DNA from 4 places in the Streptomyces sp. NBC_00448 genome. Region 1 is predicted to be linked to each of the others. Evidence: riboswitches for the same ligand, from Rfam matches in the RefSeq annotation. Region 1 holds a riboswitch; each other region holds the start of a gene.
What was found. Region 1 has a riboswitch for cobalamin ahead of metE (5-methyltetrahydropteroyltriglutamate--homocysteine S-methyltransferase). Riboswitches for the same ligand answer to the same signal wherever they lie in the genome.
Positions count from the first base shown of each region.

Region 2: linked by a shared signal. The riboswitch ahead of OG370_RS32705 (HoxN/HupN/NixA family nickel/cobalt transporter) and the one ahead of metE (5-methyltetrahydropteroyltriglutamate--homocysteine S-methyltransferase) in region 1 are both predicted to bind cobalamin.
Region 3: linked by a shared signal. The riboswitch ahead of OG370_RS01725 (CbtB domain-containing protein) and the one ahead of metE (5-methyltetrahydropteroyltriglutamate--homocysteine S-methyltransferase) in region 1 are both predicted to bind cobalamin.
Region 4: linked by a shared signal. The riboswitch ahead of OG370_RS09780 (cobalamin biosynthesis protein) and the one ahead of metE (5-methyltetrahydropteroyltriglutamate--homocysteine S-methyltransferase) in region 1 are both predicted to bind cobalamin.

Region 1 is NZ_CP107913.1:1,898,294-1,902,068, forward strand. It holds gene OG370_RS08000 (DUF6210 family protein) at 11-436, shown strand; gene OG370_RS08005 (SH3 domain-containing protein) at 617-1,033, opposite strand; gene OG370_RS08010 (NUDIX domain-containing protein) at 1,291-1,569, shown strand; cobalamin riboswitch at 1,779-1,997, shown strand; gene metE (5-methyltetrahydropteroyltriglutamate--homocysteine S-methyltransferase) at 2,161-3,775, shown strand, end outside.
Region 2 is NZ_CP107913.1:7,598,839-7,602,613, forward strand. It holds partial or broken gene OG370_RS32695 (NF041680 family putative transposase) at 1-699, shown strand, start outside; gene OG370_RS32700 (transposase) at 698-1,285, opposite strand; gene OG370_RS32705 (HoxN/HupN/NixA family nickel/cobalt transporter) at 1,251-2,408, opposite strand; cobalamin riboswitch at 2,443-2,638, opposite strand; gene OG370_RS32710 (hypothetical protein) at 2,783-3,472, shown strand; gene OG370_RS32715 (sigma-70 family RNA polymerase sigma factor) at 3,762-3,775, shown strand, end outside.
Region 3 is NZ_CP107913.1:368,031-371,805, forward strand. It holds gene OG370_RS01715 (bifunctional o-acetylhomoserine/o-acetylserine sulfhydrylase) at 1-1,251, shown strand, start outside; gene metX (homoserine O-acetyltransferase MetX) at 1,248-2,462, shown strand; cobalamin riboswitch at 2,494-2,619, shown strand; gene OG370_RS01725 (CbtB domain-containing protein) at 2,657-2,875, shown strand; gene OG370_RS01730 (CbtA family protein) at 2,905-3,771, shown strand.
Region 4 is NZ_CP107913.1:2,284,048-2,287,822, forward strand. It holds gene OG370_RS09770 (inorganic phosphate transporter) at 74-1,405, shown strand; gene OG370_RS09775 (hypothetical protein) at 1,417-1,629, shown strand; cobalamin riboswitch at 2,023-2,153, shown strand; gene OG370_RS09780 (cobalamin biosynthesis protein) at 2,256-3,233, shown strand; gene OG370_RS09785 (cobyric acid synthase) at 3,230-3,775, shown strand, end outside.

The sequences.
Region 1 (3,775 bases):
GACTGCCGTCATGGGCCCCCGGCGCTTCGTCTTCCTCGACCCCGACGGCAGCGCCGGCGGGTGGCTGTACGCGGTCGTCGAGGCGGCGACCGGAGTGGTCTACCAGCAGCAGTACGGCGGGACCGCCTGCCGGCAGGGGCAGGTCGAGGGTTTCCTGGTGCCGCTCTTCGAGCCGGACGGGCTGGACGCGCTGCGCGAGCTGTTCGAGCGGGACTTCCGCGGTGCGGGCACCCGGCACATCACCTGGCCGGAGGCCCAACGGGAGCGGCTTCGCGGCATCATCGGGGCCCTCCGCTACTGGGTGTCCGACGGGATCAGCGAGGAGCCGCACCCCCTGCGGCTGGACGACAGCCGGTTCGGTGCGGCCGACGAGGCATGGGTACCGGTGATCACACCGGACGGCCCCGCGACGCTGGTGTGGCTGAACTCCGACTGACCGGCCGCCGCCAGGGCTCCCGACAGCGGGCTCGGGTACGCCGGTCGCGCGCCGAACGCGGGGAACGGGGGAACTCGGCGAACGCGCGGAACCCGGCGAACGCGGGGAACCCGACGTGGCGGCCCGGAGCCGCGCGCGGGACCTGCCGCGGCTCCGGGATGCCCGTACACCGTAGGACGGTCAGCCCTTGGCGCCCTTCGGCACCGCGTTCATCACGGCGGTGCTGCTGCGCAGGACGTCCTTGCACAGGTCCACGGTGCCGGTGTTGTCCACGTACTTCGCCGAGACCCAGTTGGAGTTGTCGCGCAGCAGGTACCAGATGTCGTTGCCCTCGATGTTCTGGGCGTGGACCTTGCAGCGCAGGCCGACCTGCTGGTGGTAGGCGAGCGAGCCCTTCACGGACGAGTCCGTGCTGGGGAACTGGCGCTGGACGACGCCGGCACCGGCGACGACGGTGCCGTACGGGCGGGCCGGGGTGGCGGCCTGGGCGGCCGTCGCGCCGAGCAGCGTGGTGCCGAGCGCCACAGCGGTGGTCAGCGCGCTCGCGCCGACGATGATGCGGCTGCGGAGGGTGGGAAGAGCAGCGGATGTCGCCAAAGGACTTCTCCTGTTCCAGATGTGCGGGGAGACGCATGGGCACCGCCGAACGTACGCCGCACAATATCCAACAACTAGGATAAATCGCCGTGTTGACCCGAACGTGCGAGGCACTCACCCGTCTGCGGGTACCGGCGCCGCCCGGAAGGGGGCGGCGGCACCGCACTGGGGGCCGCAGCGAGAACCGGGGCGTATGAAGCAGGAGAACGGCACGCCGGGCCCGCCGGTGCGCGAGGGACAGGACCCCGGTGATCGTGGTGGCCGCGACAGCGCTTCGGGAGGGGCGCCTTCTGCTGGTGAGCAAGCGCGCGGCCCCCGACGTCTTCCATCTGCCCGGGGGAAAGCCCGACCCCGGCGAGGAGCCGAGGGAGACGTTGCGCCGGGAACTGGCCGAGGAGTTGGGGGTGCGGCCGTCCGATCCACGGCCGCTCACCGAGTCCGCCGGCCCGGCGGCGCTGGAGGGCGCGCCGATGCCGCTGACGGTCTACGAAGCCGGCATCGACGGCCCGCCGCGGCCGGGCGGACACGGTCGGTGACGCGTCGGTCACGTATCGGTCGTGTATGGGCTCCCTTGCGTAGCTGACCCCTTGTGCGCGGATCGCCCGCGTACGGTCGGGGGTGCGACGGGATCGGCAAAGTCCGACATTCGGCCGGGGCGGCCCGTGCCTGCTGCCCAGCGGGCCGGATCACCCCTGGCACGTTCCGGGATGTGAGCAGTGCCGAGCCAAAGGCACGCGGGCGATCTAGGCTGGCGGGTGCAGCTGGTTCGCCCTGCCCGCCAGGTAGGCGCGTCGTAAGAGGGAACCCGGTGGGAATCCGGGACTGCCCCGCAGCGGTAAGTGGGAACGATCGCCGTCATCAGCACTGGGTCCGCGGCGCGGACCTGGGAAGCGACGGCCAGTAGGTGCCTGCCCCGGCAGGCGTGCCCACGAGTCCGAAGACCTGCCCGTTGCCCGTACGCGACCGATCGCGTGCGGATGTCCCGGTGACCTCGTGGGCGGGTCGGCGCACATATCAGGCGGTGGAGCGTCCTCGAATCGGGCGTGTTCGGTCCGTCCTGTTCGCCGCCTTCGCGTCCGCGTCCCGTCTCCGGGATGCCAGGGAGACATCTCGCGAAGGAGATTTCCGTGTCAGCAAAGCCCGCAGCCGCGGCAGCACGGGCCACCGTGTACGGCTACCCCCGCCAGGGACAGCACCGGGAACTGAAGAAGGCCGTCGAGGGCTACTGGAAGGGCCGTGTCACCGCGGACGCCCTCCGGGAGACCGCGGCCGGACTGCGCCGCGCCAACTGGCGGCAGCTCGCCGACGCCGGCGTCCGCGAGGTGCCCACCGGCGACTTCTCGTACTACGACCACGTCCTGGACACCAGCGTCATGGTCGGCGCCGTCCCCGAGCGGCACCGTGCCGCCGTCGGTGCCGACCCGCTCAACAGCTACTTCGCGATGGCCCGCGGCACCCAGGACGTGGCGCCGCTGGAGATGACGAAGTGGTTCGACACCAACTACCACTACCTGGTGCCCGAGTTGGGCCCGAACACGGTCTTCGCCGCCGACTCCGCCAAGCAGGTCGGCGAGCTGCGGGAGGCCCTCGCGCTCGGGCACATCCCGCGGCCGGTGCTCGTCGGCCCCGTCACCTACCTGCTGCTCGCCAAGCCCGCCCCCGGGGTGCCGGCCGACTTCGAACCGCTGACCCTGCTGGACCGGCTGCTGCCGGTGTACGCCGAGGTGCTCGCCGACCTGCGGGCCGCCGGCGCCCAGTGGGTGCAGCTCGACGAGCCCGCCCTGGTCCAGGACCGTACGCCCGCGGAGCTGGACGCCGCCGCCCGCGCCTACCGCGAGCTGGGCACCCTCACCGACCGGCCGAAGCTGCTCGTCGCCTCCTACTTCGACCGGCTCGGCGAGGCGCTGCCGATCCTGGTGAGGGCCCCGATCGACGGCCTGGCCGTCGACTTCACCGGCGCGGCCGCCGCCAACCTCGACGACCTCGCCGCCGTCGGCGGGCTGCCCGGCAAGCGGCTGGTGGCCGGCGTCGTCAACGGCCGCAACATCTGGATCAACGACTACGAGAAGTCGCTGTCCACCCTGGCCACCCTGCTCGGCCTCGCCGGCCAGGTCGACGTGGCCGCCTCCTGCTCCCTGCTGCACGTGCCGCTGGACACCGCGCCCGAACAGGACATCGACCCGCAGGTGCTGCGCTGGCTCGCCTTCGCCCGGCAGAAGACCGCCGAGATCGTCACGCTCGCCAAGGGCCTGGCGCAGGGCACCGACGCCATCGCCGCGCAGATCGCCGCCAACCGGGCCGACCTGGCCTCCCGCGCGGCCTCGCCGATCACCCGCGACCCGGCGGTACGCGCCAGGGTCGCGGCCGTCACCGACGCCGACGGCCGCCGCGCCCAGGCGTACCCGCAGCGCGCCGCCGCCCAGCGCGCCCACCTCGGGCTGCCGCTGCTGCCGACGACCACCATCGGGTCGTTCCCGCAGACCGGCGAACTGCGCGCCGCCCGCGCCGACCTGCGGGCCGGCCGGATCGAACGGTCCGGCTACGAGGAGCGGATCAGGACCGAGATCGGCGAGGTGATCGCCTTCCAGGAGCAGACCGGCCTCGACGTCCTGGTGCACGGCGAGCCCGAACGCAACGACATGGTGCAGTACTTCGCCGAGCAGCTCACCGGCTACCTCGCCACCCAGCACGGCTGGGTGCAGTCCTACGGCACCCGCTACGTCCGCCCGCCGATCCTGGCCG
Region 2 (3,775 bases), 5.7 Mb from region 1:
GGCAGGCTCCGCTCGGACCGCGTCCTGGCCCGTGACCCCGCCCCGCACAACGCGGCCCCCCGGCCGGGCCGCCCGCACAACGCGGCCCCCCGGCCGGGCCGCCCGCGCATGCACGGCGCCCCGTTCGCCCTGGCCAGACCCACCACCTGGGGAGACCCGCAGACCGAGACCCGAACCGACACCACCCGCTACGGCACCGCGACCGCCCGGGCATGGGACCGGCTCCACCCCCGGCTCACCCGCCGCTCGGCCTGGATCACCGACCAGAACGTCGAACTCCCCGTCCTGCACGGCCTCGTGATCCGCCTCACCGTCGAGCACCTGCCCGGCGGACGGGATCCCGACCCGGTGTGGCTGTGGTCCTCACGCCCCGGGGCCGCCCCCTCCCACGTCGACCAACTGTGGCGGTCCTACCTGCGCAGATTCGACCTGGAACACACCTTCCGCCTGATGAAGCAGACACTGGGCTGGACCGTGCCCAAGCTCCGGGACCCGACCAGCGCGGACCTGTGGACGATGTTGATCATCGCCGCACACACCCAGCTATGGCTCGCCCGACCAGCCGCGACGGACCTGCGCCGCCCATGGGAACGCCCACTACCTCCACACAAGTTGACGCCCGCCCGGGTGCGGCGAGGGTTTCGCAACATCCGCGCGACGACAGCGAGGCTGTCGCACGGCTCCTGCCCGGTGAAGGTCAAGAGTGCTTCTTGGGCGTGTGATTGATGAGCTTGTTGAGGTTGTGCACCGTGCCGAGGAGCTTGATCTCGGCGTCCACCGCCTGGCGGCCGCGGTAGTTGAGGTGTCGTCCGAAGCGTTGGAAGATCTGGGCGAATCCCGGCTCGACCAGGGCACTGCGTTGACGGTACTGGGCCCGTCCTGTGGGGGTGGCGAGGCGGGCCGCCATGTCCTGCTGGCCGGCAGGGGCCTGCTGACGTTTCGCGGGAAATCCTGCCTGGTCGGCATCGCTGGTGACCGAGACCAGTAGCGGGAGGTTGGCGAGGGCCTCGAAGGACGCGGCAGAAGCGTACCCGCTGTCGGCGAGCCAGAGTTGGATGTCGCCGGGGAGTCGTGCGGCCTGGTGATTGTGCTGGGTCTTCTTCACCATCGGAACGAGGGCCGTCCTGTCCGAGGGATTGTCGTGCGCTTCAATGGCCAGCAGCAATTGACGGCGGTTGCCTCGGCTCGCCGTGGGCGCGGCCAGGGAACAGGGCGAGCTCGTCGTCTTTGAGGACGGTGGGCGGGTGTGATCAAGGTGCCGTGCCGGCTCCTCCGGCGCCGCCACGCGCCGCTCCTCCCCAGCGGTGTTCGACCTTCGCCAGTCGCCAGTAGGTCAGGGCACAGCCCCAGACGACGACGAAGAGGCCGACGATGATGTAGCCCACGTTGTCGAGGTTGATGGCGGCGATCCAGTCGGTGAGGGAGTTCTTGAAGCCGGCGTTGTCGTGGAGGACGCCGACGAGTTCGATGGTGCCGATGACGAAGGCGACGGCGATGGACAGGCCGGTGATGGTGAGGTTGTAGTAGACCTTGCGGACCGGATTGGAGAACGCCCAGTGGTAGGCGAAGTTCATGAAGGTGCCGTCGAGGGTGTCGAACAGGCTCATGCCGGCGGCGAACAGCAGCGGCAGGCAGAGGACCGCGTACCAGGGCAGGCCGGCGGCGGCTCCGGAGCCGGCCATGACCATGAGGGCGACCTCGGTGGCGGTGTCGAAGCCGAGGCCGAACAGCACGCCGATCGGGTACATCTGGCCGGGGTGGCGGACCGACTTGGTGAGGCGGCCGAGCAGGCGGTTCATGAAGCCCCGGTTGTCCAGGTGCTTCTCGAGTTCGTGCTCGTCGAAGTTGCCGGCGCGCATCTCCTTGAAGACGCGGTAGATGCCGACCAGGGCGACAAGGTTGAGGGCGGCGATGAGGTAGAGGAAGGTCCCCGACACGCTGGTGCCGATGACACCGAGGGTGATGTGGGCGTCGGAGTTCTCGTTCAAGAGGGTGCCGGCGATCTTGGCGCCGCCCGCGATCAGGCTCGCCATGGCGATGACGATGCTGGAGTGGCCGAGGGCGAACCAGAAGCCGACTGAGACCGGCCGCTGCCCGTCGGCCATCAACTTGCGGGTGGTGTTGTCGATCGCCGCGATGTGGTCCGCGTCGAACGCGTGGCGCATGCCGAGGGTGTAGGCGGTGACGCCGAGGCCGACGCCGAACGCCTGCTTGCCGACGGTGTAGTGGTGCGGCGCGACCATCGTCACCAGGATGGCGAAGGCCACGACGTGCAGGAGGACGATAGCGGCCAACAGGACGCCGGTGCGTATCCAGTCGGCGCGTTCGAAGCGGCGGACGACGGGCCCGGGGGAGGCCGCCCCCACGGGCGTTCCGGCCGGCAGGGACGGGTTTTCGGGCAGCGTCATGGCGGGGGCAGCCTCTCCAGCACCTCGTGGACAGTTCGTCGTGCGTGCCGTGGCCGGTCTCCTGGCTTACGGGTCCGACGCCGTCGTGCTCCGCCTTCCCGGTCGCCGAAGCGGCCAGTGGCGTCCATCCCGTCCGGGGCGGAACGAGCACGATGACTTCCCGATCACAGTGGCGAGGGCCGCGTCGGCGTCACACCGACTTCCCGAGCACCACGGCCGGGTCAGCGTAGATGCGCACGTCTGACAATTGCAATGGGGTCGCAGGAAGGGTGGGAGGCCCGGCGGCTGGACTGCCGTGGGCCGACGGATTTGTCGGACGGCGCGGTGCTTGCCCCAGTGGCGTCATGTGGCCGGCCTGCTGGCACGATGTCGGTATGGCTCGCATGCCCACTCTCCGCGTCCTGCGCTCGGCCGTGTTCGCGGCCGTGTGCACGGCGGTGAGCGGGCTCGGGCACGCGATGATGTCCGGCACCGGCGTGCCGGTGTGGGCGCTGCTGTACGCGTTCGCCGGAGTCACCGCCATGGCGTGGTGGGCCACTGGGAAGCAGCGTGGTGCGCGGGTCATCCTCGGCGGTAGCGTGGCCACTCAACTCGCGCTGCACTGCGTCTTCATGCTCGGGCAGTTGGTTGTCGGCGCTTCGGCGACGGCGGTATCGGACCCGGCGATGCCCGCCACGGGTATGGGCGGTATGGCGTCCATGGCATCCATGCCGGGTATGGCGGGTTCAGCCACCGGTTCCGGTGCCATGGGGTCCACGGTGGGACCGGGCGGCGGTATGGACATGCACGAGTGGTCCCTGGGGATGCTCATGCTGCACGCCGCCGTCGCGCTGGTGTGCGGCCTGTGGATGTGGCGGGGCGAGGTCGCCCTCTACCGGATGGTCCGCTCGCTGGCGTGGGTGCTGGCTGCCCCGCTGCGGTACGTCCTTGCGGTGTGCGGCGTTGTGCTGCCGCCTGTGCCCGGCGTTCGTGCGGACGGGCCCCCTCGGCTTCGGCCCGCGGAAGGGATTCTGCGGCATGCCGTGGTGCGGCGTGGGCCGCCGTCTCTCGTCGTCCAGATCTGACAGGCGCCCGCCATCTGACCGGCTGCTCGGCCGGCTCGACGGGCGCAGCGCCGGTATGCCCTGTCGTCTCCCTCGCCCTCGGGCGCCGCGAGGCCGCGCGGAGCGTGCCGGACTCTGATCCCGTCGGCCCGCCGGGCAACACGCCTGTTCCGTAAGCGTGTTCGCGCATACGTCACCGCGTGTTACGTCCCGCGCTCGTAGCAGCGTCGAGGACACGTGGCGGGCTGTCCGTCGGCGGGACCGCGTGCCGTGACACGGCCGGTCCCGCACGAGCGAAGGACCCGAGAAGATGACACCTGCCCG
Region 3 (3,775 bases), 1.5 Mb from region 1:
GCCGTTCCCGACCCGACGACGGGGGCGCGGGCGGTGCCGATCTACCAGACGTCGTCGTTCGTGTTCCGCGACACCCGACATGCCGCGGACCTGTTCGCGCTGGCGGAGCCGGGGAACATCTACACCCGCATCCACAACCCCACCCAGGACGTGTTCGAGCAGCGGATCGCCGCGCTGGAGGGCGGGGTCGCCGCGGTGGCTCTGGCGTCGGGGCAGGCCGCGGAGACGCTGGCGATCCTGACGCTGGCGAGCACCGGCGACCACGTGGTGGCGGGCGCGTCGCTCTACGGCGGGACGTACAACCTGTTCAAGCACACGCTGCCGCGGTTCGGGATCGAGGTGTCGTTCGTCGACCCGGACGACGTCGGGGCGTGGCGTGCGGCGGTGCGGCCGAACACGAAGGCGTTCTTCGCCGAGACGCTGGGCAACCCGCGCGGGAACGTGCTGGACGTGCGGGCGGTGGCGGACGCGGCGCACGCCGAGGGGGTGCCGCTGATCGTGGACAACACGGTGCCGACGCCGTACCTGCTCCAGCCGCTGCGACACGGCGCGGACATCGTGGTGCACTCCGCGACGAAGTTCCTCGGCGGCCACGGCACCACCATCGCCGGTGTGGTCGTCGACGGCGGCACCTTCGACTTCGGGGCGCACGCCGACCGCTTCCCCGACTTCAGCACGCCCGACCCGAGCTACCACGGGCTGGAGTACTGGCCGGCGCTCGGCCCGGGGGCGTACGCGATCAAGCTGCGCGTGCAGCTGCTGCGCGACCTGGGTCCCGCGCTGTCGCCGCACTCGGCGTTCCTGCTGCTCCAGGGCGTCGAGACGCTGTCGCTGCGGCTGGAGCGGCACTCCGCGAACGCGCAGGAGCTCGCGGAGTGGCTCCAGGCACGCGACGAGGTCGCGGTGGTGCACTACCCGGGCCTGCCGTCCAGCGCCTGGTACGAAGCCGGGCAGCGCTACCTGCCGCGCGGCGCGGGCGCGGTCCTCGCCTTCGAGCTGCGCGACGGAGCGGAGGCGGGCAAGCGCTTCGTGGACGCGGTGCGGCTCTTCAGCCATCTGGCGAACATCGGCGACGTGCGCAGCCTGATCATCCACCCGGCCTCCACCACGCACAGCCAGCTGGACGAGGAGCAGTTGGCGGCCACCGGCACCTCGGCCGGCCTGGTGCGGCTGTCGGTCGGCATCGAGAACGTCGCGGACCTCAAGGCGGATCTGGACGCCGGGTTCCGCGCGGCCAAGGGCGCGTCCTGACCGTGCCGGGGCGCACGGCCGCGGAGGTCCCCCTGCCGCCCGCCTCCGGGGCGTGGCGGCAGGGGGACCCGCCCGGGCGGCGCCGCTGGCACCCGCTCTCCCACCCGCTGCCGCTGGAGGCGGGCGGTGCACTGCCGGGCGTGCGGCTGGCGTACGAGACGTGGGGGCACCTCGCGCCCGACGCGTCGAACGCGGTGCTGGTGCTGCACGCGCTGACCGGTGACAGCCATGTCGCGGGTCCGGCCGGACCCGGCCATCCGACCGCCGGGTGGTGGGACGGGCTGGTCGGGCCCGGCCTCGCGCTGGACACCGACCGCTTCTTCGTGGTGGCGCCGAACGTCCTGGGCGGCTGCCAGGGCAGCACCGGCCCGGCGTCCGCGCGGCCGGACGGCCGCCGGTGGGGCAGCGCCTTCCCGTTCCTGACCCAGCGCGACCAGGTCGCGGCGGAGGCGTCGTTGGCGGACGCGCTGGGCGTCGAGCGGTGGGCGCTGGTGGTCGGCGGGTCGATGGGCGGGATGCGGGCGCTGGAGTGGGCGGTGGGCCGGCCGGAGCGGGTCGGGTCGCTGCTGCTGCTCGCCTGCCCGGCGGCGGCGAGCGCCGAGCAGATCGGGTGGGCGTCGGTGCAGCTCCGGGCGATCAGGGCGGACCCGGGCTGGCACGGCGGCGACTACCACGACGCGGCCCCCGGCGGCGGCCCGCACGCCGGGCTCGGGCAGGCCCGGCGGCTGGCGCACCTGACCTACCGCAGCGAGCCCGAGCTGCGGGAGCGGTTCGGCCGCGCCGCGCAGCACGCCGAACGCCCTTGGCACGGCGGCCGGTACGCGGTCGAGTCGTATCTCGACCACCACGCGGACAAACTGGTCCGCAGGTTCGACGCGGGCAGCTACGTGGTACTGACCGAGGCGATGAACGCGCACGACGTCGGGCGGGGGCGGGGCGGCACCGCGGCGGCGCTGCGCCGCGTGACGGCACCGACGCTGGTGGCCGGGGTGGACTCCGACCGGCTCTATCCACTCGCGCAGCAGCGGGAGTTGGCGGCGGGCATCGCGGGCGCGGACCGGATGCGGACAGTCCGCTCGCCGTACGGGCACGACGGCTTCCTGATCGAAGTGGATCAAGTGGCGTCGCTGGTCGGCGAGCTGACGGCGGGTCTCAGGCTCCCGTATCCGGATCGGGAGCAGCCGGCCCGCCGTGTGGCGAAGGGCACGTGACATGCGTTGACGTGCACATTCTGACGCCCGTACGCTGATGGTTCGTGAAGGTGTGAGGAAGCCGGTGGGAATCCGGCGCGGTCGCGCCACTGTGTACCCGGTCGCCTCCAGGGGCGTTCCGGGAAGTCAGACACTTCGCCGTCACGAAGCCCCATATGACCGAGGGACGCAGCATCCCCGAAGGAGGCACCACCGTGAGTTCTCTGTCCACCCACACGTCGTCCGACGCCACGCCGGTCGTCCTGCCCGTCTCCAAGGCCGTGCTCTGGCTGGCCGGCACCACGATCCTCGCGCTCGCCGTGTACTACTTCATCGGCGTCGACCAGGGCGCGGTCTCCGTGTTCGGCAGGGACATGCACATCCACGAGTTCGTGCACGACGCGCGGCACTTCCTCGGTTTCCCCTGCCACTGACGGCTCTCACGGCAGGCGGACAACTCGACATGGAGAAGCGACTCGTACTGCGCGGCGTGCTCGCCGGCGCGATCGCGGGGCTGCTCGCGTTCGTCTTCGCCCGGATCTTCGCCGAACCGCAGATCAACAAGGCGATCGACTACGAGAGCGGGCGGGACGCGGCGCAGAACGCCCTCGACAAGGCCGCGGGCCTGCCGGCCTCCCCGGCCGGCCCCGACCTGTTCAGCCGCACCGTGCAGGCCGACGTCGGCATCGGCGTGGGGCTGATCCTCTTCGGCGCCGCGATGGGCGCCATCTTCGCGGTGGTGTACACGGTGTGCCTGGGCCGGGTCGGCAACGTCCGGCCGCGCACCCTGGCGCTGCTGGTGGCCGGCGGCGGCTTCCTCGGCTTCTACCTGGTGCCGTTCGTGAAGTACCCGGCGAACCCGCCGGCGATCGGGCACGAGGACACCATCAAGGCCCGCACCGGGCTCTACCTGATCATGGTGGTCTGCTCGATCACGCTGCTCGCCCTGGCGGTGTGGCTGGGACGGCGGCTCCAGGAGCGGTTCGGCACGTGGAACGCCACGCTGCTCGCCGGCGCGGCCTTCCTGGTCGTGATCGGCGTGGTGATCGGCCTGCTGCCGGCGCTGGGCCATCTCGCCACCAACCGCGAGCAGTACGGCAACCACGGCACCGAGACACCGGTGCCGCTCACCGACCCGCACGGCCGGATCGTCTACCCGGGCTTCCCGGCGGACGTGCTGTTCAAGTTCCGGTTCTACTCGGTGGCCGCGCAGTTGCTGCTCTGGTCGGCGATCGGGCTGGTCTTCGGGCCGCTGGCGGAGCGGGTGCTGAGCCCGGCGCCGGCCGGCCGGACCGTCCGGGCGCCCCGCGCCGACCCGGTCAAGGCGTGACGGC
Region 4 (3,775 bases), 390 kb from region 1:
CGAGTTCACCTTCCGTTCATGAATGATCCGTACGTTCGCCTCGCCCCTGCCCGACCGAACGATTGCTGGGCCCATGGAACACATCACGCTCCTGATCGGACTCGTGATCGCCACCGCTCTCGTCTTCGACTTCACCAACGGCTTCCACGACACCGCCAACGCGATGGCCACCACCATCTCGACCGGTGCGCTCGGCCCCCGCGTCGCGGTGGGAATGTCAGCCGTACTCAACCTGGTCGGCGCCTTCCTGTCGGTGGAGGTCGCCAAGACGATCTCCGGCGGGATCGTCGACGAGTCGGCCGGAATCAGACCCGCGATGATCTTCGCCGCGCTGGTCGGCGCGATCGTGTGGAACCTGGTGACCTGGCTGGCCGGGCTCCCCTCCAGCTCCTCGCACGCCCTCTTCGGCGGACTGATCGGCGCCACCCTCGTCTCGGTCGGCGCCCACGGCGTCAATGGTGACGCGGTCGTCACCAAGGTGATCATCCCGGCGGTCGCCGCGCCCGTCGTGGCCGGACTCGCCTCGATGCTCGCCACCCGGCTCACCTACCGGCTCGGCCGTAACGCCGATCCCGCAGCCACCTCGCGCGGCTACCGGGCCGGGCAGATCGCCTCCGCCGGGCTCGTCTCGCTCGCGCACGGCACCAACGACGCCCAGAAGACCATGGGCGTCATCACCCTCACGCTCATCGCCGGCGGCTCGCTGGCCCCCGGCTCCAACCCGCCGCTGTGGGTCATCTGCTCCGCCGGCACCGCCATAGCGCTCGGCACCTACATCGGCGGCTGGCGGATCATCCGCACCGTCGGCCGCGGCATCACCGACATCCAGCCGCAGCAGGGTTTCGCGGCGCAGACCGGCGCCGCGGCGACCATCCTCGCCTCCTCCCACCTCGGCTTCGCGCTGTCCACCACCCAGGTCTGCACCGGGTCGGTACTGGGCGCCGGGCTCGGCCGCACCGGGGCGGTGGTCCGCTGGGGCACCGCCGGGCGGATGGTCGCCGCCTGGGGGCTGACCCTGCCGGCGGCCGGCCTGGTCGCGGGCGGCGCCGCCTACCTCGCCGACCGCGGCACCTGGGGTGTCACCACGGTCGGGGTGCTCGGCCTCGCGGTGTGCGTGGTGGTCCGTACGGCGGCCCGCCGCAAGCCGGTCACGCACGCGAACGTCAACGAGCCCGTGGGTGCGGTGGCCACGACGCAGGAGGCTGCGGCCGCGGAGGCGCCCGCCCCCATATCCGCCCCGGCCGTACCGGCCGTCCAGATCGTCCCGGTGACCGTCGCCGACACCACGGCGGCTCCCGCCGTTCCCGCGCCTCCCGCGCACACCCCCTCCCCCGACGTGCCGCCCGCCGGCCCGGTGATCCCCGCCGTCGTGCCGCCTGCCGCCTCCACTCCCACCACGGTCTGAAAGGGCACGTCATGAGCATCGACTGGCACGCGCTCGGCACGGTCTTCGCCGTCACCCTCCTGTCCACGGTCGGCCTCGTGGGCGTCTTCACGCTCGGGATCGTCGGGTTGTCCCGGCGGGGCGGTACCGGCGGCACCGCGGTGCTCACCCGCACCGGTGCGTATGTCTGTTTCGCCGCATGTGCTGCCGCCGTCGCCTACGGAATCCACCTCATCGCCGGGTAGCCCTGCGGGGGGCCGCGCCCTACGTGAGTGCGGCTCCCTCCCCTGGCGCCCCCAGGCCCTGCCCCTTGCGGTCGACGTTCATCTCGCGGTCCACGGTGGCTTGTCGCGCAGTTCCCCGCGCCCCTTCGGGGACGCGCAGGCCGGTGGCCTGCTGCTCGCGGAGTTCTCCGCCCAGAGCCTCGCCTGGGTTTGTGGCGCTCTTTTCGCGGAGGAAGCCGCAGCTACCCAAGGGCCGCGTGGGGGTACCTCCCAGCCGAAGCTCTGGGGGAGAACGGCGCGGGCAGCCCGCCACCGGGAGGTGGTCCCTGAATCCGCAGGCAGGGGCACTCGGGGGGTCGGTTGACGGGCTTTCCGCGGGCGTGGTGAACTGCCGGGAGCCATACGGCGGCAGGAGAGGAAGTCGGTGCGAATCCGACGCGGTCCCGCCACTGTCACCGGGGAGTGCACTCCCGACCCTGTAGGTCACGGCCGGTTCGCCCGGCTGGAAGGCCCGGGAGTGCGTAGATCCGGGAGCCAGGAGACTCTCACCGCCGGTCACGTCGAGCCAGGGCGCGGACCCTGAGTGAGGACTTCGCGATGCCCTGCACGCAGGCCGCCGGCCGTTCGGCCGCCGAGACGACCCGGACATGACCCGTGCCGACCGCGCCTTCGCATACGGCGCCACGCTCGGCTTCCTCGGCGACCTCCTGATCGGCGACCCGCGCCGCGGCCACCCGGTGGCCGGGTTCGGGCGGGCCGCGGGGGCCCTGGAGAAGCGGCTGTGGCGCGACGACCGAGGCACCGGAACCGCGTACGCGGCGCTGTGCGTCGGCGGCGCCGTGGCCGCCGCCGCGCTGACGGAGCGGGCGGTGCGCGGCCGCCCTGCGCTGTCCGTAGCGCTGACCGCCGCCACCACCTGGTCCGTACTCGGCGGCACCTCGCTCGCACGGGAGGCCCGCACCATCGGCGCGGCGCTGGAGGCGGGGGACGTGGCCGCCGCCCGCGCCCGGCTGCCGCACCTGTGCGGGCGGGACCCGGCCGCGCTGGACGCCGACGCGATCGCCCGCGCGGTCGTGGAGTCGGTCGCGGAGAACACCTCGGACGCGGTGGTCGGCGCGCTCGTGTGGGGCGGCCTGGCCGGTGTGCCCGGGCTGGTCGGCTTCCGCGCCGCCAACACCCTGGACGCGATGGTCGGCCACCGCTCCCCGCGCCACCTGCGGTTCGGGTGGGCCGCCGCGCGGCTGGACGACGCCGTCGGCTACCCGGGCGCCCGGCTCACCGCCGGGCTCGCCGCGCTGGCCGGACCGTATCCGCGGACCGCACTGGCCACCGCGAGGCGCGACGGGCCGCGCCACCCCTCGCCCAACGCGGGCCCGGTCGAGGCCGCATTCGCGGGGGCGCTGCGGCTGCGGCTGGGCGGCACCCTGTCGTACGGCGGCCGCACCGAGCACCGCCCGGTGCTGGGCGCCGGGTTCCGCCCGCCCGCGCCGGCCGACATCCGGCGCGCGGTCCGGCTGTCCCGCCGGGTCGGCGCGCTGGCGCTGGGCGCGTCGGTGCTGCTGTCGGCGGCACGCGGAGCGCGCCGGGCGGCGCCCGCGGCCACGACCGAGGGAGGCACGGCGTGAAGGGGTTGCTGGTCGCCGGGACCGGCTCGGACACCGGCAAGAGCGTGGTGACCGCCGGGATCTGCCGGTGGCTGACCCGGCAGGGCCTGCGGGTCGCGCCGTTCAAGGGCCAGAACATGTCGCTCAACTCGTACGTCACCCGGGAGGGCGCCGAGATCGGCCGGGCGCAGGCGATGCAGGCGCAGGCCGCCCGGGTGGAGCCGTCGGCGCTGATGAACCCGGTGCTGCTCAAGCCCGGCGGCGAACACAGCAGCCAGGTGGTGGTGCTGGGCAAGCCGGTCGGCGAGCTGAGCGCCCGCGGCTACCACGGCGGCCGGCAGGCCGAGTTGCTGGGCACCGTGGTGGAGTGCCTGGAGGAGCTGGGCCGCGGCCATGACGCCGTGATCTGCGAGGGCGCGGGCAGCCCCGCCGAGATCAACCTGCGCCGCACCGACATCGTCAACATGGCCGTGGCCAGGAGCGCCGGGCTGCCGGTGATGGTGGTCGGCGACATCGACCGCGGCGGCGTCTTCGCGTCGTTCTACGGCACGACGGCGCTGCTC